DNA from 2 places in the Rossellomorea marisflavi genome. Region 1 is predicted to be linked to the other one. Evidence: a T-box and tRNA genes for the amino acid it is inferred to sense, from the RefSeq annotation. Region 1 holds a T-box; the other holds one or more tRNA genes.
The links. The T-box of region 1 lies ahead of trpS (tryptophan--tRNA ligase). A T-box ahead of a tRNA ligase gene usually reads a tRNA of that ligase, here a tRNA-Trp.

Region 1 (15,225 bases):
TCAGGTGGAAACCATCAGGGGAGGGGACAAAGTGACAGATCAACATGCTGAGATGAAATATGAAGCCCTTAAGAAGTATGGAAGGGACCTCGTGGAAGAGGTGCGATCCGGAAAGCTTGATCCGGTTATCGGACGAGATGGAGAAATCCGTCATGTCATCCGGATCCTTTCAAGAAAAACCAAAAATAATCCCGTTCTGATTGGGGAACCGGGTGTAGGGAAGACGGCCATCGTAGAAGGCCTAGCTCAGCGGATCGTCCGAAAAGATGTTCCGGAGGGGTTGAAGGATAAGACCATCTTTGAATTGGACCTGAGCTCACTCGTAGCAGGGGCGAAGTTCAGGGGAGAATTCGAAGAGCGACTGAAGGCGGTACTGAAAGATGTGAAAAAAAGTGAGGGCAGGATCATCCTCTTCATCGATGAGCTGCATACGATTGTCGGTGCAGGCAAAACCGAGGGCGCAATGGATGCAGGAAATATCCTGAAACCGATGCTCGCCAGGGGAGAACTTCACTGTATCGGCGCGACGACGCTCAATGAACATCGTACGTATATTGAAAAAGATCCCGCCCTCGAACGACGCTTTCAGCAAGTGCTTGTAGAAGAACCGACCGTGGAAGATACGATCTCGATCCTACGTGGACTGAAGGATCGCTTTGAAATCCACCATGGTGTCAATATCCATGACCGGGCCATCGTAGCAGCTTCGACGCTATCTGACCGCTACATAACCGATCGTTTCCTGCCGGATAAGGCCATCGATCTTATTGATGAAGCATGTGCCATGATCCGAACCGAGATCGATTCGATGCCCACAGAGCTCGATGAAGTCACCAGGAAGGTGATGCAGCTCGAAATTGAAGAAGCGGCCCTGGTGAAAGAAAAGGATGCAGCTTCCTTGGGAAGGCTGGACTCCATCAGGGGGGACCTTGCCAGCCTGAAGGAAAAGTTGAATGGCATGAAGATGAAGTGGGAACAGGAAAAAGAAAGCATCGCCATCGTCCAGGAAAAACGTGAGGAGCTGGAAAAGCTGCGCCGGTCCCTCGAGGATGCGGAAAATCAATATGATTTGAACAAAGCAGCGGAACTCCGGCACGGAAAGATTCCAGAAGTCGAGAGAGAGCTTGCTGGTCTCGAAGCAAAAGCGCTGAAGGAAGAAGAAGGACGTTTGCTGAGGGAAGAAGTCACGGAAGAAGAAATTGCAGGAATTGTGGCCAGATGGACGGGAATCCCCGTAACGAAATTGGTGGAGGGTGAAAGGGAGAAGCTCCTGAAACTCGACAGCATCCTTCATGAACGGGTCATCGGCCAGGATGAGGCGGTCGGTCTGGTGGCAGATGCCGTCATCCGGGCAAGGGCAGGGATCAAGGATCCCAACCGTCCAATCGGATCATTCATCTTCCTAGGTCCCACAGGGGTAGGAAAGACCGAGCTTGCAAAAACTCTCGCCCAGACCCTGTTCGATAGTGAGGATCACATGATCCGTATCGATATGTCAGAGTACATGGAGAAACACGCGGTTTCAAGACTTGTGGGAGCTCCTCCCGGGTATGTGGGCTATGAAGAAGGAGGCCAGCTTACTGAAGCTATCCGACGTAAGCCATATTCTGTGATCCTACTTGACGAGATCGAAAAGGCCCATCCAGAAGTGTTTAATATCCTTCTGCAGATGCTTGATGATGGGAGGATCACCGATTCTGCCGGACGAACCGTGGACTGCAAGAACACGGTGATCATCATGACCTCCAATATCGGATCAACCCATCTTCTTGAACGCAATCACGGAGAAGAGGAGATCAATGAAGAAACGAAGGAATTGGTCATGGGTCAGCTGAGGTCTTCATTCCGACCGGAATTTCTGAACAGGGTGGATGATATCATCTTATTCAAACCCCTAAGCGTCAACAATATTAAAGGTATCATTGATAAGCTCTTTAAGGAGCTGCAAGAGAGGGTAGCTGAACAGGGTCTCTCACTGCAAATCACGGACGACGCCAAGTCCTTCATTGCTGAGTCGGCCTATGACCCCGTGTACGGGGCGCGTCCATTGAAACGTTTCTTGCAAAAAGAAATCGAAACAAAACTTGCCAGGGCCATTATAGCAGGCGAGGCCACTGGCGAAGTGATGGTTGAGAAAGGGGAGCGCGGTCTGACGATCAGGTAAGGATGGTTAAAAAAGTCCTATCAAATGATGAACAAGATCAATTCATGTTATTAATACCGCTAATGATTTCCGTGCAAGACTTCGCTTTCCGTGGGTAGCCCGTGAGCTTCCTCGGCATACCTGTGGGGTCTCACATTAGCTACTCTCCCACAGGAGTCTTCGTCTTGCACTCCAATCAACCGCTTAAAGCAAATTAAAAACCCGGATTCCTTTGCCTAGTGGTAGGCAAAGGAATCCGGGTTTTACTATGACTAAAACACTTATGTCTCATCTATTACTCATTCTGAGCGAGCATCATCTTTGTATGTAAGAACAATGAATTTATAGTCCGAACGATTACTGTCGGGAACTTCTTTAGAAGGTCGTGATTAATCGTATTTAATTTTTCTTCATTGATATGCTCTCACTCTTCCAAAGTGAGGGTCACGACTTGTTGATTGATTTTCGCTGGTTGGTTGGCTGCTGGCATTGGTCCCTCTCGGACGGTTATATTGCCTAGGTTCCTTCTGCTCGTCATTAGTATTACTTTTCCGTACACGAAATCTTAAAGCGAGGTAATTGCACCAACCGCTCAAGCGGAAAGAACGGAGAAATCTCCGGCGTTTTGAATAAAAAAAGCATGTAGCCGGTCGTCTGAAATTCAGACCCGGTCTACATGCTTTTTTTAATGATCTTCGACAGGTTCGTTAGGAAGGATCAATGTTACGATATAAGCAAGGATCGTGACAGCTACGGATAAGATCAATCCCTGCATGAAATCGAATTTTCCGCCACTCATGTTGGCTACAACATAAGTCAGCATCTCGGTCAGTGCAAATGCCCAAAAGAACATCCAGAAAAATTTCACGGTTACACCCCGTTTCTATATAATTGGCTGAAAAAGCCTATGTAAACATTCATAATCTCCTCTATACTACCACAGCTTCAGCTTTTAATAAATGGCGAAAATGTGAAATGTAAACCCTATCATTTTATTCTCTTCATCATGAATTCCTTCATTAATGGGCTAATCCCCTTTCCGATATAGGAACCTCGCATACACTATAGTACCTTGGAAAAAGGAGAATTTCAGATGTATCAACGATTGTTTCAAGTAGAGCAAGAGTGGTGCATGATTCATTATCCCGAACGACCGAACGGTTTTGCAGTGATGATCATCGGTGACTACGGCCAAGATGTAGATGAGAAAAGCAGTTTCTGGTCCCACCATGAATTCCGCAAGAAATGGGTCCGCGACATGACAGATAAAGGGTATATCGTTTTTTACAGCAATCTCTACGGAGCCAATTGGGGAAACAAAAGGGCAGTCCGCCTTGCTCATCGCCTCTATCAATATGTGAAAAGGACTGAGATCATCAATCCGCGTATTCATATCCTGATCGAAGGAATGGGCGGGCTTGTGCTGAAAAACCTGTATCCCCTGATGAAAGACGAGGTAAGGAGCATCGTCATGCTGTCTCCATGTGTGTCCCTTCGAAACCATCTTGAACAGGAGAAGGAGCAGAAGTTTTTCCACAAAAAGCTCATTCGGGAAATCAGACATGCTTTCAGCGTTACGGAAGATCAGTGGCCGGCATTCATTGAATCTTTAACAGAATCAAATGTGTTCCACACCCTCCCCATGCCACTTTACATTGTGCAACCTGCCAGTCTGAATCGTTATAAAAATCAAGTCTCACTCATACTAGATATATATAGGGACCGGTTGGAAAATGGTCTGATGGTCGATCTGTTTTATGTTCTTCCTGAGAAGCGGATGTCATTGGGAAGGAAATTCACATCTTATTTTGCGAAGCACGAGAGCGATCTTTAGCTGATGGGAGTGAAAGAAGTGAATCATGCATATGTGTTTCCGGCCCAGGGTTTTCTGGGCTTTCAATTATGTACGGCACTGTTGGAGGAAGGGTGGGAGGTGACGGCACTTGATTCCGGCAGGGAGATGGGTGACCATTGGATGGAAATCGGGCGTAATGCCAATCTTCACTGGACGTCTTTTTCGACTTGGGATCGTCTCGTTCCTTCGGGTAGTCATGTGTATCTACCCTATTATGATGCAGATGACCTTTTGACTGAAAAAGAAGGAGAAACCTTGATGGAACAGGCAGGATACACCATCAGGGTTTTCAGCCATTTTCAGGACCCTCCATCAGTTAATCCATCCGGAGCTGATATATACGTTCCCACTTTGATCGGTCTGCGACAGCCGGTGTCCTACCATTTTGCCAGACTTATAAGGGATGTCCGTGTGGATGAACAGGTCCAGGATGATCCGACTGGGGTGATCTATGTAAAGGATGCGGCCAGGAAGATCATCTCATGCACAGGGGAAAAGGCGGAACTTCATTTGAAGGGAGAGACGGCGTGGGCAGAAGCTTTGTCCCTCCTGACGGAAACTGAATATCCGAAATTGGAAGCACCGAAGAACATCAGGGGCAAAGAGATTTCCGTCATGGCTTCGAAGAGTTTAGAAAGCATATTCGATGAGCAATTAAAGGAAGCCGGGATAAAAAAAGGAAAAAATAGCTTCCCTTATTCGGACAGGTAAAGGTAAAATATACCCGTTGCAATTATTTTTACGAGTTCCGAAGAATCAAAGGAGTTGCTGTACTTGATCATGAGATTTTTTCACTTGTCGATGATCCTTTTGCTGCTGGGGGGCTGTACTGCCGGTAGCCGGTCAGGAGAGATGGACAATGCTGGCCTGCTGGTCCCGGAAACGATCGATGATGGCGTTTGGGGGACAAAAGGGTATCAAGGTCTTTTGGGCATCCAGAAAGAGTTCGATGTGAAGGTTTACTATAAAGAGGGAATGAATGGAGACACGTCGGTCCGGCATGCCCTGGATGAATTTGAAAAAGAGGACGTCAATCTTGTGTTCGGCCATGGGAATGAATACTCTTCCATATTCAATGAGGTGGCATCAGAGCATAAGAATATGCATCTGGTAAGCTTCAATGGGGACGCTACGGAGAAGAATACTACCAGCTTGACGTTCAAAGGGTACGCCATGGGGTTTTTCGGAGGAATGACTGCTGCTTCCCAGACAAATACGGATCGACTCGGCGTCATTGCAGCCTTTTCCTGGCAGCCGGAAGTCCAAGGGTTCATTGATGGAGCCAGATACCAAAATGGTAAAGCCGAGGTCCTGGTCGAATATACGGGCCACTGGGACCACTCGGAGGTTGCACTCGATAGGCTCGACGGGCTTCTCGATCAAGACGTGGACGTTGTATATCCAGCAGGGGACGGGTATAATGTGGCTGTAATTGAAAAACTCAAGGAATCAGGTCGCTATGCCATCGGGTATGTGAGCGACCAGTCAGACCTTGGGGAAACAACGGTGTTGACGAGTACGGTCCAGCATGCCGACAAGCTGTATGAACTGATTGCCGGGAAATATACTGCCGGTGAACTTGAGTCTGGTAATCTTGAATTCGATTTCCAGGACGGGGTCATCTCCATGGGAGAATTCAGCCCTGTCGTCCCTGCCGGATTCAAGACCGAGATGAACCAGCATATCAAAGCGTATGTCGATACCGGAAAACTACCCAACGGAAAGGAGCCGCCATTATGAATGAAGACAAAACGATGCAATTCTTGCAGATAGCGATGAAGTATCTTCCAGAAGCACAGGAACAGCTCGAAAAATCAGGAATCCAGCTTAGCCCGGAGATGATCGAACCCTTCCTGTCAATGTTCACCAACGTCATGAATGAAGCATATGAACTAGGTAAGCAAGACGCAACGAAGTAATGTACATAGAACAGTAGGGGGAAATACACCCTCTGTTCATCATAAAACCCAGGAGCAGTGACGTTCAGTCCCTCTTGGGTTTTTTCGTATGTGATGAAAAGTGGGTTACTCACTAGCCAGGTTCGAAGAGCAAGTCTAAATAGAAGTCCTTGCTCCGGGTCAAGTGGGAGTATATCATTCACCCAGCCTGAATCGAATACACTTTCCAGTGAATCGTAAAAAACCTTTAGGGACACTTCAAGGAAACTTGGGTCTGATAATGCAAAACTAAGGCAAAAAGAATTGCAGAAAGAGTAAAAGTCCGTTAAAATTAGTACCAAGTCATAATAATTGATAATAAAGCGAAGGTAAAACAGGGGGATGCCGATATGAATACTGGAATCATTGGAATAGGGCGCTATCTGCCTGAGAAGATATTGACCAATGCCGATTTGGAAAAAATGGTGGATACATCGGACGAATGGATCCGTACTCGGACGGGGATTGAAGAGAGACGTGTTGCAGGGGATGATATTGATACATCGGATATGGCCTATGAAGCAGCGAAGAATGCCATCGAGGATGCAGGCATCTCACCTGAGGATATCGACCTGATCCTTGTGGCAACCGTTACACCTGATCAGCCGTTCCCTTCCGTCGGATGTCTCCTCCAGGAGCGCCTGGGGGCCAAGAAAGCGGCAGCCATGGATATCAGTGCTGCATGTGCAGGCTTCATGTATGGTATGATAACCGCAAAACAATTCATCGACAATGGAGCCTACAAGCATATCCTTGTCGTCGGTGTGGAGAAGCTGTCGAAAATCACAGATTGGGATGACCGCAATACTGCCGTCCTATTCGGTGATGGGGCCGGGGCTGCCGTCATGGGTCCTGTACCAGATGGGAAAGGGATCCTCGCTTTCGAGCTGGGTTCTGATGGAACCGGTGCAAAGCATCTTTATCAGGATGAGCACATCATCATGAATGGTCGCGAAGTATTCAAGTTCGCTGTCCGCCAGATGGGTGAATCCTCCATCAACGTCATCAATAAAGCAGGGCTGGATAAAGAGGACGTCGATTTCCTCATTCCTCACCAGGCGAATATCCGCATCATGGAAGCTGCAAGACAGCGTTTGGAGTTGCCTGTTGAGAAGATGTCCAAGACCGTGAATAAATATGGAAACACATCTGCCGCATCCATTCCGATTTCACTCGTCGAGGATCTTGAGGCCGGAAGGGTGAAAGAAGATGACGTCGTCGTCATGGTGGGCTTCGGTGGAGGCTTGACCTGGGGTGCGATTGTCATGCGCTGGGGAAAATAATCGATAAAAATCTATCTTCTACTACTTATACGATAAAGGAGACCGAACAATGGATATGAAACGTGTTGTCGTAACAGGATTGGGTACCGTCAATCCATTAGGAAATGATGTAGAAACAACGTGGGCGAATGCCCTTGCTGGGAAATCCGGGGTCGGGCCACTCACAAGGCTGAATGCTGATGAGTATCCTGCCAAGGTAGCGGCTGAACTGAAAGATTTCAATATTGAAGACTTCGGGATTGAAAAGAAGGAAGCGCGTAAGATGGACCGTTTCACTCATTATGCCATCGCAGCGTCCTTGATGGCAGTGAAAGACGCCAACCTTGAAATCACGGAGGAAAATGCCAACCGTGTCGGTACATGGATCGGTTCTGGAATCGGCGGGATGGAAACATTCGAAACCCAGTATGAAACCTTCCTTAAGCGTGGATACCGTAGGGTGAGCCCGTTCTTCGTTCCGATGATGATCCCGGACATGGCTGCCGGCCAGGTATCGATCCTCCTAGGAGCAAAAGGTTTCAACTCCTGTACCGTAACGGCCTGTGCAACAGGCACGAATTCCATCGGTGATGCATTCAAGGTCATCCAGCGTGGTGACGCGGATGTCATGATCACGGGTGGAGCGGAAGCACCAATCACGAAAATGTCCGTAGCCGGTTTCTGCGCCAACACGGCCCTTTCGACCAATCCCGATCCGGAAACGGCTTCAAGACCATTCGACTCTGAACGTGACGGCTTCGTCATCGGTGAAGGAGCGGGGATTGTCATCCTGGAAGAACTCGAACACGCGGTGAAACGCGGAGCAACGATCTATGCTGAAATCGTCGGCTATGGCTGCACGGGTGATGCCTATCACATCACCGCCCCTGCACCAGGCGGGGAAGGTGGAGCGCGTGCCATGAAGATGGCACTTGATGATGCCGGTGTAACGCCTGATCAAATGGATTACATCAATGCCCATGGTACAAGTACGGCTTATAATGACAAGTATGAAACCATGGCCGTCAAAGAGGTATTCGGTGATCATGCCAACCGCCTGGCCATGAGCTCCACAAAATCCATGACCGGTCACCTTCTTGGTGCAGCGGGTGGAGTGGAAGCGATCTTTACGGTTCTTGCCATGAAGGATGGAAAGCTTCCACCGACAATCAACCTTCAAAATCCGGATCCTGACTGCGATCTGGACTATGTAGCCAATGAAGCACGTGAGCAGGAAGTCAATGTTGCCATGAGTAACTCCCTGGGCTTTGGTGGCCATAATGCCACGCTCGTATTCAAAAAATATGTGAAGTAATCGTGAGTCCGCCGAATCTTTCGGCGGGCTTTTTTTCTAACTCTACTGCAGATTGCATATACATGAACCAAATCAGCAGGAAAGAGGGATAATGATGCCAGTGATCCCGACAGACGAGTGGATGGATCAAACATTCGATGACCCGGTCGAGTTGTTAGAAAGGACGAAAAGAGGGGAAGGAGAAGCAGCAGCTTTCTATGCCTACCTCCGAAAACAAGGAATGTATCGCCCGTCTAGGCAGATGGAAGAACGCTTTAATGAGCTTAAGTCTGACGATCTATGGAAGAGGCTTTCCGTTTTTGAGAAAAGGTACAAAAGAAAATGGAAAGGACCTGATATACCCATCTACTTATTTCCCCTAGAGCCGAGGAGAGTCTTATTCAGGGAACCGGCAAAAAAATCAGGAGTTTGCTTTTTTGATGAAATGTTTCTTTTTCTTCAAAAATTGGAGGATCACAAAGAATATGAGGCACTATTTGTTCATGAATACCACCATTGCACCCGTATGAAAAAGCTGGCGGGTAAAGAGGAGGAATATACCCTCCTTGATTCTGTCATCTTCGAGGGACTGGCCGAGAATGCCGTGAGGGAATATTGCGGCGTTGACTATGCTGCTCCGTGGACAAGGAAATATACTGAAGAGGAATTGAGCGGATGGTTCAAGGAATGGATCGAACCCCATGCTGATCTAACGAGGAAATCACCCCTTCATGATGAACTTCTCCACGGGAAAAGACACTACCCAGAGCTGCTGGGGTACGCCATCGGTTACCGGCTCGTACGGTCATTCGCGGAGAAGAACGGAATGAATAGTGTGATGATGCTGGGCCTCCCATCAGAGACTTTTCTAGGGTAACTACGGCCCATAGGATAAAACAGGGGAGAGCACGAATAAATCCACAGGTGATTGACCATACTGATTGACAACCAAACAATGTAGTAAAGCGAGGGGTCAATCATGTTATATCTTCATGATGTATGGGTCAATTGGTTCGAAGGGGAAGAAAACGGATATAATATCTGCCATTTTCACGAATGGAGAAAAGAGGACGTCATCGAGTTGCTGGATCAGGTGCCTCTATTGAAAGTCGGCAAAGAGTTGTATCATTACATCGAGAATGATTTATCAGAATTACCTCGGCAGATGCTGAATGATGTGTATCAAAAAGCGTATCTCAGAAAGAACCATGAACGCATTCAACAGGATTATTGCTTCGTGGTCACCGATGGGACGGCGATTCTGGCCGTCGATACGATCGGTTACACCGTCCCGATCAGGAAGAGCCGCCTGATACCGCGTCAGGAACAGCTCGTTTATGAAATGGTGGAAAGTCAAGAAGAGCTTGAATATGAGTTCAAGCCTGATCAAAAGCGGGAGGAAGCGTACCACATCCTTTCTCCAAACCCGTTCATGATGAGTGGGCTGACACGCAAGGAAAGGCAGTTGAAACAGCTTCTTTTCATGGCCCTCGATCAACTGCGCACATCGGAGAACACCGCTGAAGTGAGATACTGGTATACCGAGTGGGCCCCGGAACAATACAGGACGATCCAGGAGCTCGATTTCCACGAAGCATGGCAGATGCTTTATGAGGACACAAAATACGGATGGTCCGACAAGCATCTGTCACTCTGCGAGAATCTGATTAAAGGACAACCATTTTTCGAAAAGTTATGGGAAGTAGAGAATCGTCCAAAAGTAAATTGAACAAAAAGAACCTTGAGCCCATGCTCAAGGTTCTTTAGTTTATCGCTTTTTCCGTTCTTTTCTTCCAAGACCCATGGCCTTTTCCATTTTCTTCAGCATCTTCCCTGCGGTTCGATTCGCTTTCTCAGCTCCGCGATCAAGGATATCATCAAGTTCCTCGGAATCGATCAGCTCGTAATAGCGGTCCTGAATCGGCTTGATGGCATCCACAACCACTTTGGCAAGGTCGCCTTTGAAATCGCCATATCCTTTTCCATCATATCGCTCCTCAAGTTCGGCAATCGGAGTGCCTTCAAGAATCGAGTAGATAGAGAGCAGATTCGAAACCCCAGGCTTTTCATCCCGGTCGAATCGGACGATTCCATCCGAATCCGTCACAGCGCTCTTGATTTTCTTTTCAATGACTTTAGGGTCATCAAGCAGTGTAATGAACGCCTTTTTGTTCTCGTCGGATTTGCTCATTTTCTTTAGTGGATCCTGAAGGGACATCACACGTGCTCCTACTTTCGGGATGCGCACCTCCGGAACCGTGAAGATATCATTGTATTTCTTATTGAAACGCTCCGCAAGGTTCCGCGCAAGCTCGAGATGCTGCTTCTGATCCTCTCCGACAGGGACAAGGTCCGTACCATAGAGCAGGATATCGGCTGCCATGAGGGGAGGGTAGGTTAGTAGACCGGCAGATACGGCTTCTTTTCCATGGGACTTATCCTTGAACTGAGTCATGCGCTCAAGTTCACCGATATAGGTCACGCACTGCAGGATCCATCCGGCCTGTGCGTGAGCCGGAACCTCCGACTGAATGAAAAGCGTCGCTTTCTCGGGATCGATCCCACAAGCAATATAGAGGGCAGCAAGGCTGCGGATATTTTTGCGCAGTTCTGCTTTATCCTGGGCAACAGTGATCGCATGCTGGTCGACCACGCAGAAATAGCAATCATACTCTTCCTGAAGCTCGGTGAATTGCTTCATAGCTCCGATGTAATTACCAAGCGTGATCGTCCCGCTCGGCTGAATGCCGCTAAAAATCGTTTTCATCTTCATTCCTCCTATAGTACAGTTCCTGTATCATCATGACCATCCGGCCAAAAATAAAACCCACCCGTCCAAAAAATATAGGGACGAATGGGTTGTTTCCGCGGTGCCACCCTAAGTTACTCAGGAATGAGTCGGCTTAGTCCATGCTTTGCATGGTCCCCGGTTAACGGAAGGGGTCCGTCTCCGGCTACTGCTTTCACCGGGGAAGCTCGAAAGTCCATTCCCCCGCAAGCGGATGCCTGCTTTCAGCGGACGCAGGCTCTCTTGGAACCGGCAAGCGGGGTACTACTCTTTGTCAAAGCTTGTTTCATATATGCAAAAGTCATTATATGAAAAAAAAGCGCCGAAATCAAGTATAGAGAGAATATGAGAGGATCAGGGATACGGCAAGGGATAAAATCCCGATATAGAAAAGGGGTGCCGTCAGGCGGAATGGTTCTCTCACTGCATACACCTCGTGAATTTCCTTCCGTTCCTCCACGTCATCGAACTGCGCCACGTATTCATCTTTCTTCGACCTTGACCTGAAGCGCTTGAAGGCATATAAGATCCCATTCAAGAAACCGTTTTGGAAAACAAACATCAAGGCGGCTATAGAAGCATAAGAAATTCCGACGATGAATAAAGTATCAATGAGGGAAAGGAGCAAATTCGATCCATTCATGTAACGGACAAGATAGACCGCAGCAAGGTAAAGTAATGTGACCATCGGTAGGACGCGTAAACGTTTCATCATGTTGCACCTTCACTTCCAAAATGATTTCAAGCATTCCTTCCAATAGAAACGATCAGGAATGCATGCTGTTCTCCTATAGAAGTATACCCGAAGCGTTCAAGTTTTGAAAAGGAAGCAAGAGCACGAATTCACAGTTTTTTATATCTATCCGCCATACTAGATAATTATAATGAAGATGGGAGAACGCTTTCTTTCGATAAAGAAGGAAAAACGCCAGGAAAATCGCTGGTTTAATTGGGTGATTGTAACATTTGTAATGGGACAAACCACCCTGAATGCTATTTCAGAACCCTTATATATCAAGGTTTTAACACCTTATTACCTAGTAAACTGATTATTTAGCAAAAAAACTGTTAAATTCGTATTGCAAAAATATCTCTATCATGTATAATAAGTAACAAATCTTCTGAAAATTAGAAGATAAATAAATATGAGAAGTATGAGGAGGTCAATTTCAAGATGAAGAAAAAGTTTTCTTTATTACTGGTTCTTCTTCTAGCTGTGAGTACTTTCTTGGCTGCCTGTGGCGGAGACAAGAAGACTGATGGCAAAAAAGAAGGGGCAGCTGGGGGATCTGACACGAAAGACGAGCAAGTATTGAATCTTGCCGAAGCTTCCGAAATCCCGTCAATGGATTCAGCGCTTGCAACAGATGCAGTATCATTCAACGTTATGAACCAGGTGTACGAAGGTCTTTACCGCCTAGGTGAAAACGATGAGGCTGAGCTGGGTATCGCTGCTGAAGAGCCTGAAGTAAGTGAAGACGGTAAAAAGTATACATTCAAGCTACGTGATGCAAAATGGTCTAACGGTGACCCAGTCACTGCTCAAGACTTCGTATACGGATGGCAACGTGTTCTAAATCCAGACACAGCAGCTGAGTATGCGTACATCATGTCTGATGTTAAAAATGCTTCCAAAGTAAATGAAGGTAAAGCGAAACCTGAAGAACTTGGAATCAAAGCACTTGATGACAAAACTCTTGAAATTGAATTGGAGACTGAAGTTCCTTACTTCAAAGCGTTGCTTTCTTTCGCAACTTTCTATCCGCAAAACCAAAAGTTCATTGAAGAACAAGGCGATAAATATGGACTAGAAGCTGATACAGCAGTATACAACGGACCTTTCACACTTTCTGAGTGGAAGCATGAGCAAAGCTTCAAACTTACGAAGAACAAAGATTACTGGGATGCTGACACTGTTAAACTTGAAGAAGTTAACTTCAGCATCGTAAAAGATACAACAACTGCCGTTAACCTTTATGAAACTAACAAAATCGACAGGGTTGGCCTAAGCGCTGAGTTTGTTGATAAGTACAAAAACGATGAAAACTTCAAAACGCGCGGAGAAGCGTCTGTATTCTTCCTTCGTTTGAACCAAGACTCTAAAAACTCTGAAATCCTGAAAAATGAAAATGCACGTAAAGCATTTGACTCTGCATACGACAAGCAAGGTATGGTCGACGTTCTATTGAACAACGGTTCTGTGCCAGCTTACTACCTCGTTCCTAAGGACTTCGTTACAGGTCCAGATGGAAAAGAGTACCGTGAAACTGCTGGAGAAGCATACGGTGGATTTGACGTAGAAAAGGCAAAAGACTACTGGGCAAAAGCCAAAAAAGAAACTGGCATTGACAATGTAGAGCTTGAACTATTGAACTATGACAGTGAAGCTTCTGCGAAAATCGGTGAGTACTTCAAAGAGCAACTTGAGTCCAATCTTGACGGATTGACTGTTAAGATCAAAGCTCAGCCGTTCAAACAAAAGCTCGACCTAGAATCAAAAGGTGACTATGACTTCTCCTTCGCAGGTTGGGGTCCGGATTATCCAGATCCGATGACGTTCCTGGATATGTTCGTAACAGATGGTGCACATAACCAAATGGGTTACTCTAACCCTGAATTTGACAAATTGATCGAACAAGCTAAGACTGAGCTTTCTTCTGATCCAGAAGCTCGCTGGCAAGCAATGGTTGATGCTGAAAAGATCCTCTTCGATGATCAAGCAATCAGCCCGATCTACCAACGAGGTGTTTCTTACCTTGAGCGTCCATACGTGAAAAACGTATTGGATCACTCTTTCGGAGCTGACTACTCTTACAAGTGGGCTTCTATCGAGAACTAAAACGCTCTAAGTTGAACCTTCTGAAGGAGAGTGTATGCATAGGCATACGCTCTCCTTTTCCAGTGATAAGCGACAATTTTCGCAATTTAAAAAATAAATTGAAAATTTGTCGATTATCGCTATAATGGAGAAGTAGTATAAACATAGAAAAGGGGGGCTAAGCATGGTCAAATATACTATCAAGCGTATTGTTTATATGATCATCACTTTGCTTATTATTGCAACCGCCACATTCTTCTTGATGAAGCTCCTTCCAGGGACTCCACTCACAAATCAAGAGAGACTGTCTCCGCAACAACAACAAATCATCCTAGATAAATACGGACTCAATGATCCACTGCCGGTTCAGTATGTCACCTATATGACGAACTTGGTGCAAGGGGACTTGGGTTTGTCATTCCAATATGACAATCGCCCGGTTTCTCAAATGATCGCTGACCGTATAGGACCTTCCGCACTTCTTGGTTTCCAAGCAATGGTATTAGGGACAATCTTCGGTTTGATTATCGGGATCATTGCGGCTATAAGACAGAACACCTGGGTTGACTATGGGTCTACATTCCTAGCCGTTCTGGGTATTTCAATTCCTTCGTTCGTATTTGCAGCACTTCTGCAATATTACGTCGGTGTTAAGTGGGAAATCCTACCTGTAGCGTTATGGGGAGAGTATAAACATACGATCCTTCCGACCCTCGCCCTGACAGTAGGGGTAGTCGCCACAATCGCCCGTTATATGAGAACTGAAATGATCGAAATCCTTAATACAGACTATATATTACTGGCTAAAGCAAAAGGTACGACAAACACAAATGTCATCGTGAAGCATGGTGTTCGGAATGCTATGATTCCAATCATCACGATCCTTGGGCCGATGACTGTCGGTATCATGACGGGTACCATGGTTATAGAACAGATTTTTGCCGTGCCTGGATTGGGAGAGCAGTTCGTACGTTCAATCAATACAAATGATTATACGGTCATTATGGGTGTTACATTATTCTATAGTGTTCTTCTTGTTGCCGTCATTTTCTTGGTGGATATCCTTTATGGAATTATTGATCCGCGTATTCGTCTAGTTGGAGGGAAGAAATAATGGAACCAAACAAA
Region 2 (15,225 bases), 200 kb from region 1:
CTTCTTTGAAAGGTCCGATTTCATTGAATGGAACGGTGATCACTTCCTGGGCGATGCTTTTCGGTACGCCTGCTGAATCCGGTGTCCCAAGGGTGGACGGACCTGAACCTGCTGCCACAAGGACAAGGTCGGAATGGCCGTGGTAACAGCCCGCGAACTTGATGACTTTATCTTTGCCTGTGTAGGCACGGGCAACGCGAATGGTCGTCATGACGGCTTCTGTACCGGAGTTGACGAAACGTACTTTATCCATATAAGGCATGGCTTCTTTGATCATTTTCGCAAACTTGACTTCATGGCGCGTCGGCGTACCGTATAGTACCCCGTTTTCCGCAGCCGTTTTGATGGCTTCAGTCACGTGGGGATGAGCGTGCCCCGTGATGATCGGACCGTAGGCAGCAAGGTAGTCAATGTACTTATTCCCATCGACGTCCCAGAAATACGCTCCCTCCCCGCGTTCCATCGCGACGGGAGACCCGCCGCCGACTGCTTTATACGAGCGTGATGGGCTATTCACACCACCGACGATATGCTCCAGGGCTTCTGTATGTAATGATTCTGATTTAGAAAATTGCATGGTAACCTCCTAGTATTCTTTGAAACTTCCTTCTCTATTGTAGTACTGCGCCACAGGGTTTAGCAAATAGGGGAATACTGGATAGGAGAATGTTTTCGCAGGAGGATGCGTACATATTAGAAGACAAGCTCATGGATGAGGGATGCGGATGCTGTATGTAATCGGATCAATGATCTTTCTGTGCATGATGATGAGCGTATGGGCACTTTTCACTCCTAGTGGGAAAAAGGACCACGTTTTTTCCCTGCACCACTTTTTCTTTCTGGGGATGTGCTACTTGACCATCATGATTGGTTTCGGCGCCATTTACCTCCTTCTCGATCTTGAGGGAGTTCAAATCCTGGTGGAAGATGGTGCACCCATCAGTGGTACCTTCATTGAACATTTCTTCACGAGCATCTACTTCAGCGGCGTGACGCTCTTTTCTCTTGGATATGGGGATGTTACGCCGGTAGGGGTCGGCCGGGGTGTCGCCCTCATAGAATCGTGGCTGGGCTATACGGTACCGGCTGCCTTTGTGGTTAAAAACTTCATGCGACCAAAAGATGATCGAATAAGTTGAGTTTTATCACTGTTTTGGTTACGCTATCGGTAATCAAACCTAGGGAGGGATCAATAATGACAGTTGGTCAGAAGGCACCGGAATTCGAACTGACGGCGAATAATGGTGGAACAGTGAAACTATCCGATTACAGAGGCAAGAATGTCGTGCTCTATTTTTATCCGAAAGATATGACACCGGGATGTACGACGGAGGCCTGTGACTTCCGTGATCACCATGAGAATTTTGAAGAGCTTGATGCAGTCATCCTCGGTGTAAGCCCCGATCCGGCCGAACGCCATGAAAAGTTCATCGAGAATCACGGTCTCCCGTTCCAACTTCTTGTGGATGAAGATCATAAGGTAGCGGAGGCTTACGGGGTGTGGAAGCTCAAGAAGAACTTTGGGAAGGAATACATGGGTATCGAACGCTCCACTTTTATCATTGATAAAGAAGGCACTCTCTCCAAGGAGTGGAGGAAAGTTAAGGTGAAAGGGCATGTGGAAGAGGCCCTTCAATACATCGAAGAGCATCTTTCCTGAAGCGAAATCGCCTATTTTTCTTTTCAGAGGCGTTTGTCCATTCACTTTTACTGCAGGTACATATAGTAAGAGTAGGGCAACCTCCTCAAATAAGTCAGTCTCCCATAGACAGGGCCGGTCAATGACCGCCCTCTTTTTTTTGCCGCTTGAGATTAGAGGGCTGTATGGCGGTGTGATAAAATGGGAGAAAGGAGTGTGGGTGTCGCGATGGATGTAGTATTTACATATGAGCCAAAAGAAGATTTCCGTGTTGAGCTGATGCGTGAATTCCCCGATCAGCAATTTCACTTCTGCAAAAATGTGAAGGAAGCTGGGGAAATACTGACTGTGGCCAAAGTTGTTGTAACAATGGGGGAGGACTTGACCCCTGAAATCCTTGAAAATTGTCGGCAGTTGAAGTGGATCATGGTAACGTCTGCCGGCTTGGAGAAGATGCCGTTTGATTCCATCCGTCAAAAAGGGGTCATGGTGACAAATGCAAGGGGAATCCATAAGATCCCAATGGCCGAGTTCACATTGGGCCTGATGCTGCAACATGCAAAAAAATTCCCAATCCTCGGTGATCAGGAGAAAGAAAAGAGGTGGTCGCGCCGGATCGGTTCCACGGAGCTTCATGATCATGTTCTCCTCGTGCTCGGTGCCGGGGCGATCGGAGGGGAGGTCGCCAGGCTGTCAAAAGCATTCGGGATGAAGGTGATCGGCATCAATTCATCCGGTGAGGCAAAAGACCATTTCGATGAGATGTACACCTTTGAAGGGATGGATAAGGTCCTTGGATCTGCTGACTATATCGTTTCGGTCCTTCCGAGTACGAAGGAGACACGCTCCCTGCTGACAATCGATCACTTCAAAGCCATGAAAGAGAGCGCCGCCTTCATCAATATCGGGAGGGGGGATCTAGTGGAGGAGGAAGTACTCCTCCGTGCGGCCGGGGATCACCTGATTGAGAAGATCTACCTGGATGTATTCAAGGATGAACCCCTGCCTGCAGATCATCCTTTCTGGGAAGAGGAATCAATCACCATCACACCTCATGTGTCGAGCATAACGGAACACTATATGCCGAGGGCGCTCTCCATATTTAAAACCAATCTGCTTGCATATCATAATGGTGAAGAGCTTATCAATATCATTGATACTGAAAGGGGTTATTAAGTTGAAAATTTATACAAAGACCGGGGATAAAGGATCTACATCCCTTATATACGGTACCAGGGTGTCCAAAAAGGATCAGCGTGTAGAAGCATATGGTACATGCGATGAAGCAAATTCCATGCTTGGACTGGCACTAAGCCATATGAAAAATGAATTCTTCGAAGGGAAAGACTCATTCGAGGCCTTCCTTCACAAAGTGCAGACGATCCTGTTCCACGTAGGAGCGGAGCTTGCCACCCCCGAGGGCAAGGAAGTGAAATGGAAGCTGGAGGAGGAGCATGTGAAAGAGCTTGAAGAACAGATTGACGCCCTCGACGGTACGCTCACTCCGCTGACGAATTTCATCCTGCCAGGTGGCCATCCTTCCGGTGCTGCGTTTCACATGGCGAGGACGATTGTGAGGAGGGCTGAGCGGGAAGCGGTAGGAATCGATGAACCGGTCAATCCCCTCGTTCTCTCCTATCTGAACCGATTGTCTGATTACCTGTTCGTGGCAGGGAGATACATCAACCAGCAGATGGGTGAGGGAGAGAAAAATTTGCATGGTTGATGGTGGCATGGATTGACAATCAGCGCCTCCATTAGTACACTATTTATAAAGATTATAAACTAATAATTTTTATGAAAAGAGGTGCATGACGATGTCTGACGAAAGCCAATTGAAAGAAGCGATCTCGACATTGAAGGAAACGGGAGTGCGAATAACTCCTCAACGTCATGCGATATTAGAGTTTCTCATTGAATCAATGGCTCATCCGACTGCTGATGACATATACAAAGCCCTTGAAGGAAAATTCCCTAATATGAGTGTGGCAACCGTCTATAACAATCTTCGGGTCTTCCGTGAAGTCGGACTGGTAAAGGAACTTACCTACGGGGATGCGTCCAGCCGCTTTGATTTTGTCACCACGGAACACTATCATGTCATCTGCGATAGCTGCGGAAAGATTGTCGATTTCCACTACCCGGGACTCGATGAAGTGGAGCATCTCGCCTCTCACGTGACGGGATTCAAGGTTAACAGTCATCGCATGGAGATTTACGGAACATGTCCTGAATGCAGTAAAATCAACAAAGAAACCCATTAAGAATGGCCCACCCGGACCATTCTTTTTTGTTGCGCATCATAAAAAAAGATAGGGGCCTGTTAAGGTCCCTATCGGCTGCGTTTTTTATTATAGTCTTCGTTGAACTCTTCGCCTTCAAGCTTCGGATCCAACGTAAGCGGCTCATTGCAATACATGCACATATCGACACGCCCGAGCACCTTCGTGACCTTCCCGCAATTGGGACACGTCACTTGGACGGCCTTCGTCGAGAGCATGCCGATCCAGAAGTAGACGACCGTACTTCCGATGATTGACAGAAACCCCAATAGCATGAAGGTTGTCATGACCCACGGGTGCTGTCTAAAATAGATACCTACATACATAATGATGAATCCGATGAAAACCAAGCTTAACGCAAAGGTCCGGATTTTATTGATTTTGCTAGAATACTTCTTTGCCATCTCCATCCCCCTCCTAAAAAAATACTATACCATAATCAGGATGGAACGGGGGACGGGAATGACGTTTGTCGAAAAATGACTATAATTACAGAAGGAAATCCAGTGTTCATGTCGAAATAGTTACCAACCAATGATTGATGTGGAGGAGTAAGCAATGGAAGACATTTTAAGACCGATATACCAGGAGCGTACCAGTCACCCTAATACGCTGGGCGCCCTGTTGGTAGAACAGAGCAACAAATTCAGCCCCTTGACCGATACCTTTGATATCGTCCTGTTCCTTGTGGTGAAGGAGGCAGAAGAGCCTGTCTTCATCAAGCATTATTCCTATAAAGATCAAAAAGCAGCCCTGCACGTGGTGACGGAGGAAAAGCTCCGGGAATGGATCCTGCTTGGTTCCAACCGTAAAGTCATCGACTGGATTTTCAATGGGAAAGTATTATTTGATCGGAATGAGTTCATCCAGAATCTGAAGATCGAACTGAGAGATTTCCCTTTCTATGGAAGGAAAATCAAAATGGGTCTTGAGTTTGCCAAACTGATCAGACGATATATGGATGGAAAAGTATTCTTCGAGAGTAAGCATTACCTTGATGCCTATAATCATATTGTCCATTCCCTTCATCACCTTGCAAGACTCTCTGTCATCGAGCATGGATTCCATCCTGAAGTGACCGTGTGGAATCAGGTCAAGCAGATCGAACCGGAAATTTACAAGTTGTATGAAGAGCTGGTGACGAGCGATGAGGAAATCGACAAGCGTCTGGAGCTGCTTTTCCTGGCAAGTGAATTCCTTATCCATTCGAGGATGAAGGTAGCTTCAGAACACCTCATCAGCATACTGGAGCAAAAAGAGTATTGGACATTCCAGGAACTCTTGAATAATGAAGGAGCCAAACATTATTCTGTGGATCTGAGCATGATGATCGAGTATCTGACGGATAAGGGCTTCATCGAGGTGGTTGATGTGGAAACCAAAGGACAGGGGATTTACCATAGATATTACAGGGTTAAAAAATAATTATATTAAAATATTAATTTGTGTTGACTTCTTTTATACGGCTTGATATAGTAGTTAAGTCGCCGCTGAACGAAAGCAAAAACGGTCAGTGGCGACCTAATAAAACAAAAAAAGTTGTTGACAAACGAACGACAACTTGATAAGATTAAAAGGTCGCTTCAGAGAGAAACGAAGCGCTTACAATCTATTTGAACCTTGAAAACTGAACAAAACAAGACAAACACGTCAACGTTAATTCTAGATTTATTTTTAAAAGAGCTATTCAAACTTTTTATGGAGAGTTTGATCCTGGCTCAGGACGAACGCTGGCGGCGTGCCTAATACATGCAAGTCGAGCGGATCGATGGGAGCTTGCTCCCTGAGATCAGCGGCGGACGGGTGAGTAACACGTGGGTAACCTGCCTGTAAGACTGGGATAACTCCGGGAAACCGGGGCTAATACCGGATAACACCTACCCCCGCATGGGGGAAGGTTGAAAGGTGGCTTCGGCTATCACTTACAGATGGACCCGCGGCGCATTAGCTAGTTGGTGAGGTAATGGCTCACCAAGGCGACGATGCGTAGCCGACCTGAGAGGGTGATCGGCCACACTGGGACTGAGACACGGCCCAGACTCCTACGGGAGGCAGCAGTAGGGAATCTTCCGCAATGGACGAAAGTCTGACGGAGCAACGCCGCGTGAGTGAAGAAGGTTTTCGGATCGTAAAACTCTGTTGTTAGGGAAGAACAAGTGCCGTTCGAATAGGGCGGCGCCTTGACGGTACCTAACCAGAAAGCCACGGCTAACTACGTGCCAGCAGCCGCGGTAATACGTAGGTGGCAAGCGTTGTCCGGAATTATTGGGCGTAAAGCGCGCGCAGGTGGTTTCTTAAGTCTGATGTGAAAGCCCACGGCTCAACCGTGGAGGGTCATTGGAAACTGGGGAACTTGAGTGCAGAAGAGGAAAGTGGAATTCCAAGTGTAGCGGTGAAATGCGTAGATATTTGGAGGAACACCAGTGGCGAAGGCGACTTTCTGGTCTGTAACTGACACTGAGGCGCGAAAGCGTGGGGAGCAAACAGGATTAGATACCCTGGTAGTCCACGCCGTAAACGATGAGTGCTAAGTGTTAGAGGGTTTCCGCCCTTTAGTGCTGCAGCTAACGCATTAAGCACTCCGCCTGGGGAGTACGGTCGCAAGACTGAAACTCAAAGGAATTGACGGGGGCCCGCACAAGCGGTGGAGCATGTGGTTTAATTCGAAGCAACGCGAAGAACCTTACCAGGTCTTGACATCCTCTGACAACCCTAGAGATAGGGCTTTCCCCTTCGGGGGACAGAGTGACAGGTGGTGCATGGTTGTCGTCAGCTCGTGTCGTGAGATGTTGGGTTAAGTCCCGCAACGAGCGCAACCCTTGATCTTAGTTGCCAGCATTCAGTTGGGCACTCTAAGATGACTGCCGGTGACAAACCGGAGGAAGGTGGGGATGACGTCAAATCATCATGCCCCTTATGACCTGGGCTACACACGTGCTACAATGGACGGTACAAAGGGCTGCAAGACCGCGAGGTTTAGCCAATCCCATAAAACCGTTCTCAGTTCGGATTGTAGGCTGCAACTCGCCTACATGAAGCTGGAATCGCTAGTAATCGCGGATCAGCATGCCGCGGTGAATACGTTCCCGGGCCTTGTACACACCGCCCGTCACACCACGAGAGTTTGTAACACCCGAAGTCGGTGAGGTAACCTTTTGGAGCCAGCCGCCTAAGGTGGGACAGATGATTGGGGTGAAGTCGTAACAAGGTAGCCGTATCGGAAGGTGCGGCTGGATCACCTCCTTTCTAAGGAAGATTTACTAAAACGTTTGACGACGTCGAAGTTTTGTTCAGTTTTGATGGTTTAATTGGTTTTTTTACGAAGCGCAAGCGGAGTAAAAGAAACTTCCATCATTATATTGTTCTTTGAAAACTAGATAAAGTTTTATTGATAGTCAAGAAATTACCGAGTATCGCCATTTTAGGTTTTTAACCAATTCGGTTAAGTTAATAAGGGCGCACGGTGGATGCCTTGGCACTAGGAGCCGACGAAGGACGGGACTAACACCGATATGCTTCGGGGAGCTGTAAGTGAGCTGATCCGAAGATTTCCGAATGGGGGAACCCACTGTTCGTAATGGAACAGTATCCTTGCTTGAATACATAGAGCATGGAAGGCAGACCCAGGGAACTGAAACATCTAAGTACCTGGAGGAAGAGAAAGCAAATGCGATTCCCTGAGTAGCGGCGAGCGAAACGGGATTAGCCCAAACCAAGAGGCTTGCCTCTTGGGGTTGTAGGACACTCTATACGGAGTTACAAAGGAACGGGGTAGACGAAGAAGTCTGGAAAGGCTCGTCAAAGAAGGTAACAACCCTGTAGTCGAAACTTCGTTCCCTCTTGAGTGGATCCTGAGTACGGCGGGACACGTGAAATCCCGTCGGAAGCTGGGAGGACCATCTCCCAAGGCTAAATACTCCCTAGTGACCGATAGTGAACCAGTACCGTGAGGGAAAGGTGAAAAGCACCCCGGAAGGGGAGTGAAATAGAACCTGAAACCGTGTGCCTACAAGTAGTCAGAGCCCGTTAACGGGTGATGGCGTGCCTTTTGTAGAATGAACCGGCGAGTTACGATCCCATGCAAGGTTAAGTTGAGAAGACGGAGCCGCAGCGAAAGCGAGTCTGAATAGGGCGAATGAGTATGTGGTCGTAGACCCGAAACCAGGTGATCTACCCATGTCCAGGATGAAGTCCAGGTAACACTGGATGGAGGTCCGAACCCACGCACGTTGAAAAGTGCGGGGATGAGGTGTGGGTAGCGGAGAAATTCCAATCGAACCTGGAGATAGCTGGTTCTCTCCGAAATAGCTTTAGGGCTAGCCTCATGTTGTAAGAGTCTTGGAGGTAGAGCACTGTTTGGACTAGGGGCCCTCATCGGGTTACCGAATTCAGACAAACTCCGAATGCCAAAGACTTATCCATGGGAGTCAGACTGCGAGTGATAAGATCCGTAGTCGAAAGGGAAACAGCCCAGACCACCAGCTAAGGTCCCAAAGTATACGTTAAGTGGAAAAGGATGTGGAGTTGCTTAGACAACCAGGATGTTGGCTTAGAAGCAGCCACCATTTAAAGAGTGCGTAATAGCTCACTGGTCGAGTGACTCTGCGCCGAAAATGTACCGGGGCTAAACGTATCACCGAAGCTGTGGATTGACACCGTTTGGTGTCAGTGGTAGGAGAGCGTTCTAAGGACTGCGAAGCTAGACCGTAAGGACTGGTGGAGTGCTTAGAAGTGAGAATGCCGGTATGAGTAGCGAAAGATGGGTGAGAATCCCATCCACCGAATGCCTAAGGTTTCCTGAGGAAGGCTCGTCCGCTCAGGGTTAGTCGGGACCTAAGTCGAGGCCGATAGGCGTAGACGATGGACAACAGGTTGATATTCCTGTACCACCTTTCTTCCATTTGAGCAATGGGGGGACGCAGGAGGATAGGGTAAGCGCACTGCTGGATATGTGCGTCTAAGCAGTTAGGCTGATGATGAGGCAAATCCCATCATCGTGAAGGCTGAGCTGTGATAGCGAGCGAATTATAGTAGCGAAGTTCCTGATTCCACACTGCCAAGAAAAGCCTCTAGCGAGGAAGATGGTGCCCGTACCGCAAACCGACACAGGTAGGCGAGGAGAGAATCCTAAGGTGAGCGAGAGAACTCTCGTTAAGGAACTCGGCAAAATGACCCCGTAACTTCGGGAGAAGGGGTGCTCTGGTAGGGTGCAAGCCCGAGAGAGCCGCAGTGAATAGGCCCAGGCGACTGTTTAGCAAAAACACAGGTCTCTGCGAAGCCGTAAGGCGAAGTATAGGGGCTGACGCCTGCCCGGTGCTGGAAGGTTAAGAGGAGTGCTTAGCGCAAGCGAAGGTGCGAATCGAAGCCCCAGTAAACGGCGGCCGTAACTATAACGGTCCTAAGGTAGCGAAATTCCTTGTCGGGTAAGTTCCGACCCGCACGAAAGGCGTAACGATCTGGGCACTGTCTCAACGAGAGACTCGGTGAAATTATAGTACCTGTGAAGATGCAGGTTACCCGCGACAGGACGGAAAGACCCCGTGGAGCTTTACTGTAGCCTGATATTGAATTTTGGCACAGCTTGTACAGGATAGGTAGGAGCCTTGGAAGCCGGAGCGCTAGCTTCGGTGGAGGCGTCGGTGGGATACTACCCTGGCTGTGTTGACATTCTAACCCGCGCCCCTTATCGGGGTGGGAGACAGTGTCAGGTGGGCAGTTTGACTGGGGCGGTCGCCTCCTAAAGAGTAACGGAGGCGCCCAAAGGTTCCCTCAGAATGGTTGGAAATCATTCGCAGAGTGTAAAGGCACAAGGGAGCTTGACTGCGAGACCTACAAGTCGAGCAGGGACGAAAGTCGGGCTTAGTGATCCGGTGGTTCCGCATGGAAGGGCCATCGCTCAACGGATAAAAGCTACCCCGGGGATAACAGGCTTATCTCCCCCAAGAGTCCACATCGACGGGGAGGTTTGGCACCTCGATGTCGGCTCATCGCATCCTGGGGCTGTAGTCGGTCCCAAGGGTTGGGCTGTTCGCCCATTAAAGCGGTACGCGAGCTGGGTTCAGAACGTCGTGAGACAGTTCGGTCCCTATCCGTCGTGGGCGCAGGAAATTTGAGAGGAGCTGTCCTTAGTACGAGAGGACCGGGATGGACGCACCGCTGGTGTACCAGTTGTCTTGCCAAAGGCATCGCTGGGTAGCTATGTGCGGAAGGGATAAGTGCTGAAAGCATCTAAGCATGAAGCCCCCCTCGAGATGAGATTTCCCATCACTTTATGTGAGTAAGATCCCTGAAAGATGATCAGGTAGATAGGTCAGAGGTGGAAGTGTGGCGACACATGGAGCTGACTGATACTAATCGATCGAGGACTTAACCAAAGTAAGACGAAGGAGGCGCTTCGCGTCTCCCGGACTGGACGATACGCCGGTAATGATTGACTATCAACCCTTTATCTAGTTTTCAGGGAATAAGTATACATAAAGTATAAAAAAAACCTTGAAATTACCGCGAAGATGCGGTATAATAATACTTGTCCTTTTGAAGGACGCACATAGTCTGGTGACATTGGCGAAGAGGTCACACCCGTTCCCATGCCGAACACGGAAGTTAAGCTCTTCAGCGCCGATGGTAGTTGGGGGATCTCCCCCTGCGAGAGTAGGACGTCGCCAGGCGGTACATTCCACAGTAGCTCAGTGGTAGAGCTATCGGCTGTTAACCGATCGGTCGCAGGTTCGAGTCCTGCCTGTGGAGCCATTATATGGAGAGCTGTCCGAGTGGCCGAAGGAGCACGATTGGAAATCGTGTAGGCGGTTTATAGCTGTCTCAAGGGTTCAAATCCCTTGCTCTCCGCCATATAAGGCCCGTTGGTCAAGCGGTTAAGACACCGCCCTTTCACGGCGGTAACACGGGTTCGAATCCCGTACGGGTCACCATTTTCAAACAGAAAGAATCAGTGGAGGATTAGCTCAGCTGGGAGAGCATCTGCCTTACAAGCAGAGGGTCGGCGGTTCGATCCCGTCATCCTCCACCATTGTTTTTTCACGAAGCGAAGCGTAGTGAAAAAAACGTTCCATGCGTTCTTGAACTTAACAGGTTAAAGAATGGAATCAAACTTTTATCGTCGTGGGGTGGAGCAGTTCGGTAGCTCGTCGGGCTCATAACCCGAAGGTCGCAGGTTCAAATCCTGTCCCCGCAATACCGTTTTGATCCGAGAGGATTGGGATGTAGTGACATTGATAGCATATTTGCTATTAAAAGAACATTGATCTTTATTTTCGCTAATGCGAAAAAAAGTTGGTCCGGTAGTTCAGTTGGTTAGAATGCCTGCCTGTCACGCAGGAGGTCGCGGGTTCGAGTCCCGTCCGGACCGCCATTTTTCATTTTTAATAAAAATATGCAATGGCTCAGTAGCTCAGTTGGTAGAGCAATGGACTGAAAATCCATGTGTCGGCGGTTCGATTCCGTCCTGAGCCACCATTTTTTTGTGCCGGTGTAGCTCAACTGGTAGAGCAACTGACTTGTAATCAGTAGGTTGGGGGTTCAAGTCCTCTTGCCGGCACCACTGATTTTTTTAGCTGGAGGGGTAGCGAAGTGGCTAAACGCGGCGGACTGTAAATCCGCTCCTTCGGGTTCGGCAGTTCGAATCTGCCCCCCTCCACCATTTAGTACAGGGGCATAGTTTAACGGTAGAACGAAGGTCTCCAAAACCTTTGGTGCGGGTTCGATTCCTGCTGCCCCTGCCATGGCGATTGTGGCGAAGTGGTTAACGCACCGGATTGTGGTTCCGGCATTCGTGGGTTCGATTCCCATCAGTCGCCCCATATTTTTGTCACATTTTTCTCTGTGTGTCATATACTAACAGTGGGCTATAGCCAAGCGGTAAGGCATCGCACTTTGACTGCGACATGCGTTGGTTCGAATCCAGCTAGCCCAGTAGTGCGGAAGTAGTTCAGTGGTAGAACACCACCTTGCCAAGGTGGGGGTCGCGGGTTCGAATCCCGTCTTCCGCTCCATAGAAAAATGGCGGCATAGCCAAGTGGTAAGGCAGAGGTCTGCAAAACCTCTATCACCGGTTCAAATCCGGTTGCCGCCTCCATATTGTTTTTAGACGCTTGCCGGTGTGGCGGAATAGGCAGACGCGCACGACTCAAAATCGTGTTCCGTAAGGAGTGCCGGTTCGACCCCGGCCACCGGTACCATAAGCGGGTGTAGTTTAATGGTAAAACCTCAGCCTTCCAAGCTGATGTCGTGGGTTCGATTCCCATCACCCGCTCCATCTTACATATTCAGACTTCCAACAGATTTGTTGGAAGTCTTTTTTTGTATTGCAGGAGAGAATATCTGGAAACCCCATCCGTCTCCTTATATACTGGACATAACGTATAGATCATTAGGGGGAAAACGCATGAACATTCAATCTATCCAGTTGAGCAGCAACCCGCAATCGACGCTTACAGCTTATTTATTGGATACAACCAAGCGTATGAAAAACATTACCACCCGTCCTGCCGTTCTGATCCTGCCGGGAGGAGGGTATTACTATACATCCGACCGGGAGGCAGAGCCTGTAGCCATGGCATACTTGTCAGAAGGCTATCATGCATTCACCCTACGTTATTCGGTAGGAGAAGCCAAGAGGTTTGAAGATTCATTCAGGGATGCTGAGGAAGCTTTAGCTTATATCAGGAATCATGCCTCTGAATTAGGAGTGGATCCTGAGCGTATCGCGGTAGTCGGCTTTTCCGCTGGGGGGCATCTGGCCGCTTCGCTGGGTACCATGGGTACCTACAGACCGAGAGCCCTGATCCTTGGGTATCCTTGTATTCTTTCAAACCTTGAGGATGTGCTGGCATTCCCGGTGCCATCCCTCGAAGAGAAAGTTGATGGGAACACACCTCCTAGCTTTTTGTTTTCAACTTTTGAAGACCGGATTGTACCAGTTGAACATACGGTGGAATTCATAAGGGCCCTCACCCGTGCTGGCGTCCCCTTTGAATCTCATATTTTTCAGCATGGTGTACACGGACTTTCCCTAGGGAAGCCTTTGTCATCGGCTGGACAGCGTTCAATGGTAGACGATGATTTCTCACAGTGGTTCCAGCTCAGCATCTCCTGGCTCCACCGATTGATGGGAGACTTCCCCCTAGACCGTGAATAATAGATATAACTCACTCCCGCTTTACTCAGGCGGGGGTCTTTTTTTTGATCCCTAAAGAGGTCAATATCGTGCCCCATCCATGTCAACTCAGTTGACTATAAAAAGTAAGCGTTTACATTATAATGAAAAAAAGCGCGACCGAAGGGGGAGAAGAGATGGAACCAAAGATAGAGACGGGACCGGTCAGGCCAGAAGCACAGCTGAAGCCTGTTCCTAAAAAAGGACTTAAATGGAAGAACATATTGACCTATAGTGCCTTCGTGGGTCCGGCACTAGTGTTCTTCCTGGTTATTCAGATCATCCCATTCTTGATGGGACTGTATTATTCATTTACATCTTGGAACGGGGTCAGTTCAGCTGTGGAGTGGGTTGGATTCGATAATTATATCCGGATATTCACCGATGATCAGGTGTTCTTCCAATCCTTTATGTTCACAACGAAGTTCATGTTTGCCGCAGTGGTGATCAGCAATGTGATCGGGTTCGGGTTTGCCCTTCTCTTGAATGCCGCCTTGAAGACGAGGAATATCCTGAGGACCGTATTCTTCTTGCCGAATGTCATCGGAGGCCTGCTGCTTGGATTCATCTGGCAGTTCATCTTTGTAAAAGGGTTTGCTTCGTTGGGAAATGCAACCGACCTTTCTCTGTTCAAGATGCCTTGGCTTGGAGATGAGAAGACCGCTTTCTGGGGCATCGTCATCGTCTTCGCTTGGCAGATCAGCGGTTATATGATGGTCATATATGTAGCAGCCCTGCAAGGTGTCGATACATCTTTGTTGGAAGCAGCAAAAATTGATGGTGCATCGAACTGGACGCTGTTGACAAGGATCATTGTTCCCCTCATCCTGCCGGCTTTCACGATTTGCTTCTTCCTGACGATTTCCATGGCATTCAAGATCTTTGATCTGAATATATCCCTGACAGGCGGGGGACCATTCAACTCCACCCAGTCTGTAGCCATCAATATTTATCAAGAAGCATTCCAGAATAACCGGTACGGTCTCGGTACAGCCAAATCGATCCTGTTCTTTGTCATCGTCGCCGTATTCACTACCGTCCAGGTGATGATCACGAAGAGGAAGGAGGTCCAGGCATGATGAAAAACCGCTATACAAAAAGGACGTTCCTGCTCGAAATTGTCGCAATCGCACTGGCCATCGTCTTCATGATTCCCTTTTACTTCGTACTGGTGAATTCGGTCAAACCGTTCGCAGCCATCTTGATCGATGCAGCGGCCTGGCCGGAAGAGTTCATGTTTTCAAACTATGCAAGGGTGTGGGAGATCATTCAGTTCCCCCGTGCCTTCATGAACTCCTTCATCATCACCACGATCAGTAACATCGGTCTGGTTCTGATTTCCTCCATGGCCGCATGGAAAATGGTCAGGACTCCGGGGAAGTTCAGTAAGGTCCTATTCATCTTATTTGTATCAGCCATGGTCATTCCTTTCCAAACGGTCATGATTCCCCTGATGAAGGTAGGTGGGACACTGGGTCTGACTAACAGTATACCGGGATTGATCCTCATGTATTTCGGTTTCGGCGTCCCTCTGTCGCTATTCCTGTACCATGGCTTTGTCAAGACGGTGCCGGTAGAGATCGAGGAGTCGGCCATGATGGATGGATGCAGTTCATTCGGTGTCTTCTGGAGGATTGTCTTCCCCCTATTGAAGCCTATCACCGTCACCGTCGTCATTCTGAATACGCTCTGGATATGGAATGATTATCTTCTTCCGCTCCTGGTTCTGCAGGATGCAGAGCTCCGTACGATCCCGCTTGCTGCCAGCTCATTCTTTGCACAGTATACAAAGCAATGGGACATGGGACTTGCCGCTTTGGTCCTCGGGATCACACCGGTCATCATTTTCTTCCTGTTCCTTCAGAAGCATATCATTAAAGGGATTGCATCAGGATCAATCAAGTAGATATAAACTTTCTGTATATTCCATGCAGAAAATTATATAAAATTTATAAGAAGAATGGGGAGGTCGAATCTAGTGAAACGTATTCTGCTGTTAAGCATGTCGTTGATTCTGGTGTTTGGGAGCATTGCAGGCTGTTCATCCAAAGGCTCTTCGGGTTCAGGAGGGAAGAGTGACGGGGATGTGGTGACCCTGAATTTCTTCCAATTCAAGGTTGAAATCGCCGATC

Region 2: it encodes a tRNA-Trp, which carries the amino acid that the T-box ahead of trpS (tryptophan--tRNA ligase) is inferred to sense. The anticodon was not compared.

Annotation. Positions count from the first base shown of each region.
Region 1 covers NZ_CP081870.1:1,579,681-1,594,905, forward strand. Annotated here, with positions in the region: gene clpB (ATP-dependent chaperone ClpB) at 1-2,164, shown strand, start outside; gene K6T23_RS08440 (DUF2929 family protein) at 2,829-3,011, opposite strand; gene K6T23_RS08445 (hypothetical protein) at 3,237-3,977, shown strand; gene K6T23_RS08450 (hypothetical protein) at 3,987-4,709, shown strand; gene K6T23_RS08455 (BMP family ABC transporter substrate-binding protein) at 4,773-5,738, shown strand; gene K6T23_RS08460 (ComZ family protein) at 5,735-5,917, shown strand; gene K6T23_RS08465 (beta-ketoacyl-ACP synthase III) at 6,286-7,218, shown strand; gene fabF (beta-ketoacyl-ACP synthase II) at 7,268-8,512, shown strand; gene K6T23_RS08475 (DUF2268 domain-containing putative Zn-dependent protease) at 8,604-9,368, shown strand; gene K6T23_RS08480 (YjbA family protein) at 9,471-10,220, shown strand; gene trpS (tryptophan--tRNA ligase) at 10,260-11,258, opposite strand; T-box leader at 11,335-11,566, opposite strand; gene K6T23_RS08490 (DUF3899 domain-containing protein) at 11,608-11,994, opposite strand; gene K6T23_RS08495 (peptide ABC transporter substrate-binding protein) at 12,454-14,118, shown strand; gene opp3b (oligopeptide ABC transporter permease) at 14,282-15,211, shown strand; gene opp3C (oligopeptide ABC transporter permease) at 15,211-15,225, shown strand, end outside.
Region 2 covers NZ_CP081870.1:1,381,079-1,396,303, forward strand. Annotated here, with positions in the region: gene K6T23_RS07345 (glutamate-1-semialdehyde 2,1-aminomutase) at 1-577, opposite strand, end outside; gene K6T23_RS07350 (ion channel) at 864-1,139, shown strand; gene bcp (thioredoxin-dependent thiol peroxidase) at 1,196-1,660, shown strand; gene K6T23_RS07360 (D-2-hydroxyacid dehydrogenase) at 1,868-2,815, shown strand; gene K6T23_RS07365 (cob(I)yrinic acid a,c-diamide adenosyltransferase) at 2,817-3,365, shown strand; gene perR (peroxide-responsive transcriptional repressor PerR) at 3,451-3,903, shown strand; gene K6T23_RS07375 (YgzB family protein) at 3,972-4,325, opposite strand; gene K6T23_RS07380 (nucleotidyltransferase-like protein) at 4,480-5,346, shown strand; rRNA gene K6T23_RS07385 (16S ribosomal RNA) at 5,617-7,167, shown strand; rRNA gene K6T23_RS07390 (23S ribosomal RNA) at 7,362-10,295, shown strand; rRNA gene rrf (5S ribosomal RNA) at 10,473-10,589, shown strand; tRNA gene K6T23_RS07400 (tRNA-Asn) at 10,597-10,671, shown strand; tRNA gene K6T23_RS07405 (tRNA-Ser) at 10,678-10,770, shown strand; tRNA gene K6T23_RS07410 (tRNA-Glu) at 10,776-10,850, shown strand; tRNA gene K6T23_RS07415 (tRNA-Val) at 10,873-10,948, shown strand; tRNA gene K6T23_RS07420 (tRNA-Met) at 11,040-11,113, shown strand; tRNA gene K6T23_RS07425 (tRNA-Asp) at 11,214-11,290, shown strand; tRNA gene K6T23_RS07430 (tRNA-Phe) at 11,319-11,394, shown strand; tRNA gene K6T23_RS07435 (tRNA-Thr) at 11,404-11,479, shown strand; tRNA gene K6T23_RS07440 (tRNA-Tyr) at 11,495-11,578, shown strand; tRNA gene K6T23_RS07445 (tRNA-Trp) at 11,587-11,660, shown strand; tRNA gene K6T23_RS07450 (tRNA-His) at 11,663-11,738, shown strand; tRNA gene K6T23_RS07455 (tRNA-Gln) at 11,780-11,851, shown strand; tRNA gene K6T23_RS07460 (tRNA-Gly) at 11,856-11,930, shown strand; tRNA gene K6T23_RS07465 (tRNA-Cys) at 11,940-12,013, shown strand; tRNA gene K6T23_RS07470 (tRNA-Leu) at 12,032-12,116, shown strand; tRNA gene K6T23_RS07475 (tRNA-Gly) at 12,120-12,193, shown strand; gene K6T23_RS07480 (alpha/beta hydrolase) at 12,323-13,075, shown strand; gene K6T23_RS07485 (carbohydrate ABC transporter permease) at 13,231-14,172, shown strand; gene K6T23_RS07490 (carbohydrate ABC transporter permease) at 14,172-14,999, shown strand; gene K6T23_RS07495 (ABC transporter substrate-binding protein) at 15,072-15,225, shown strand, end outside.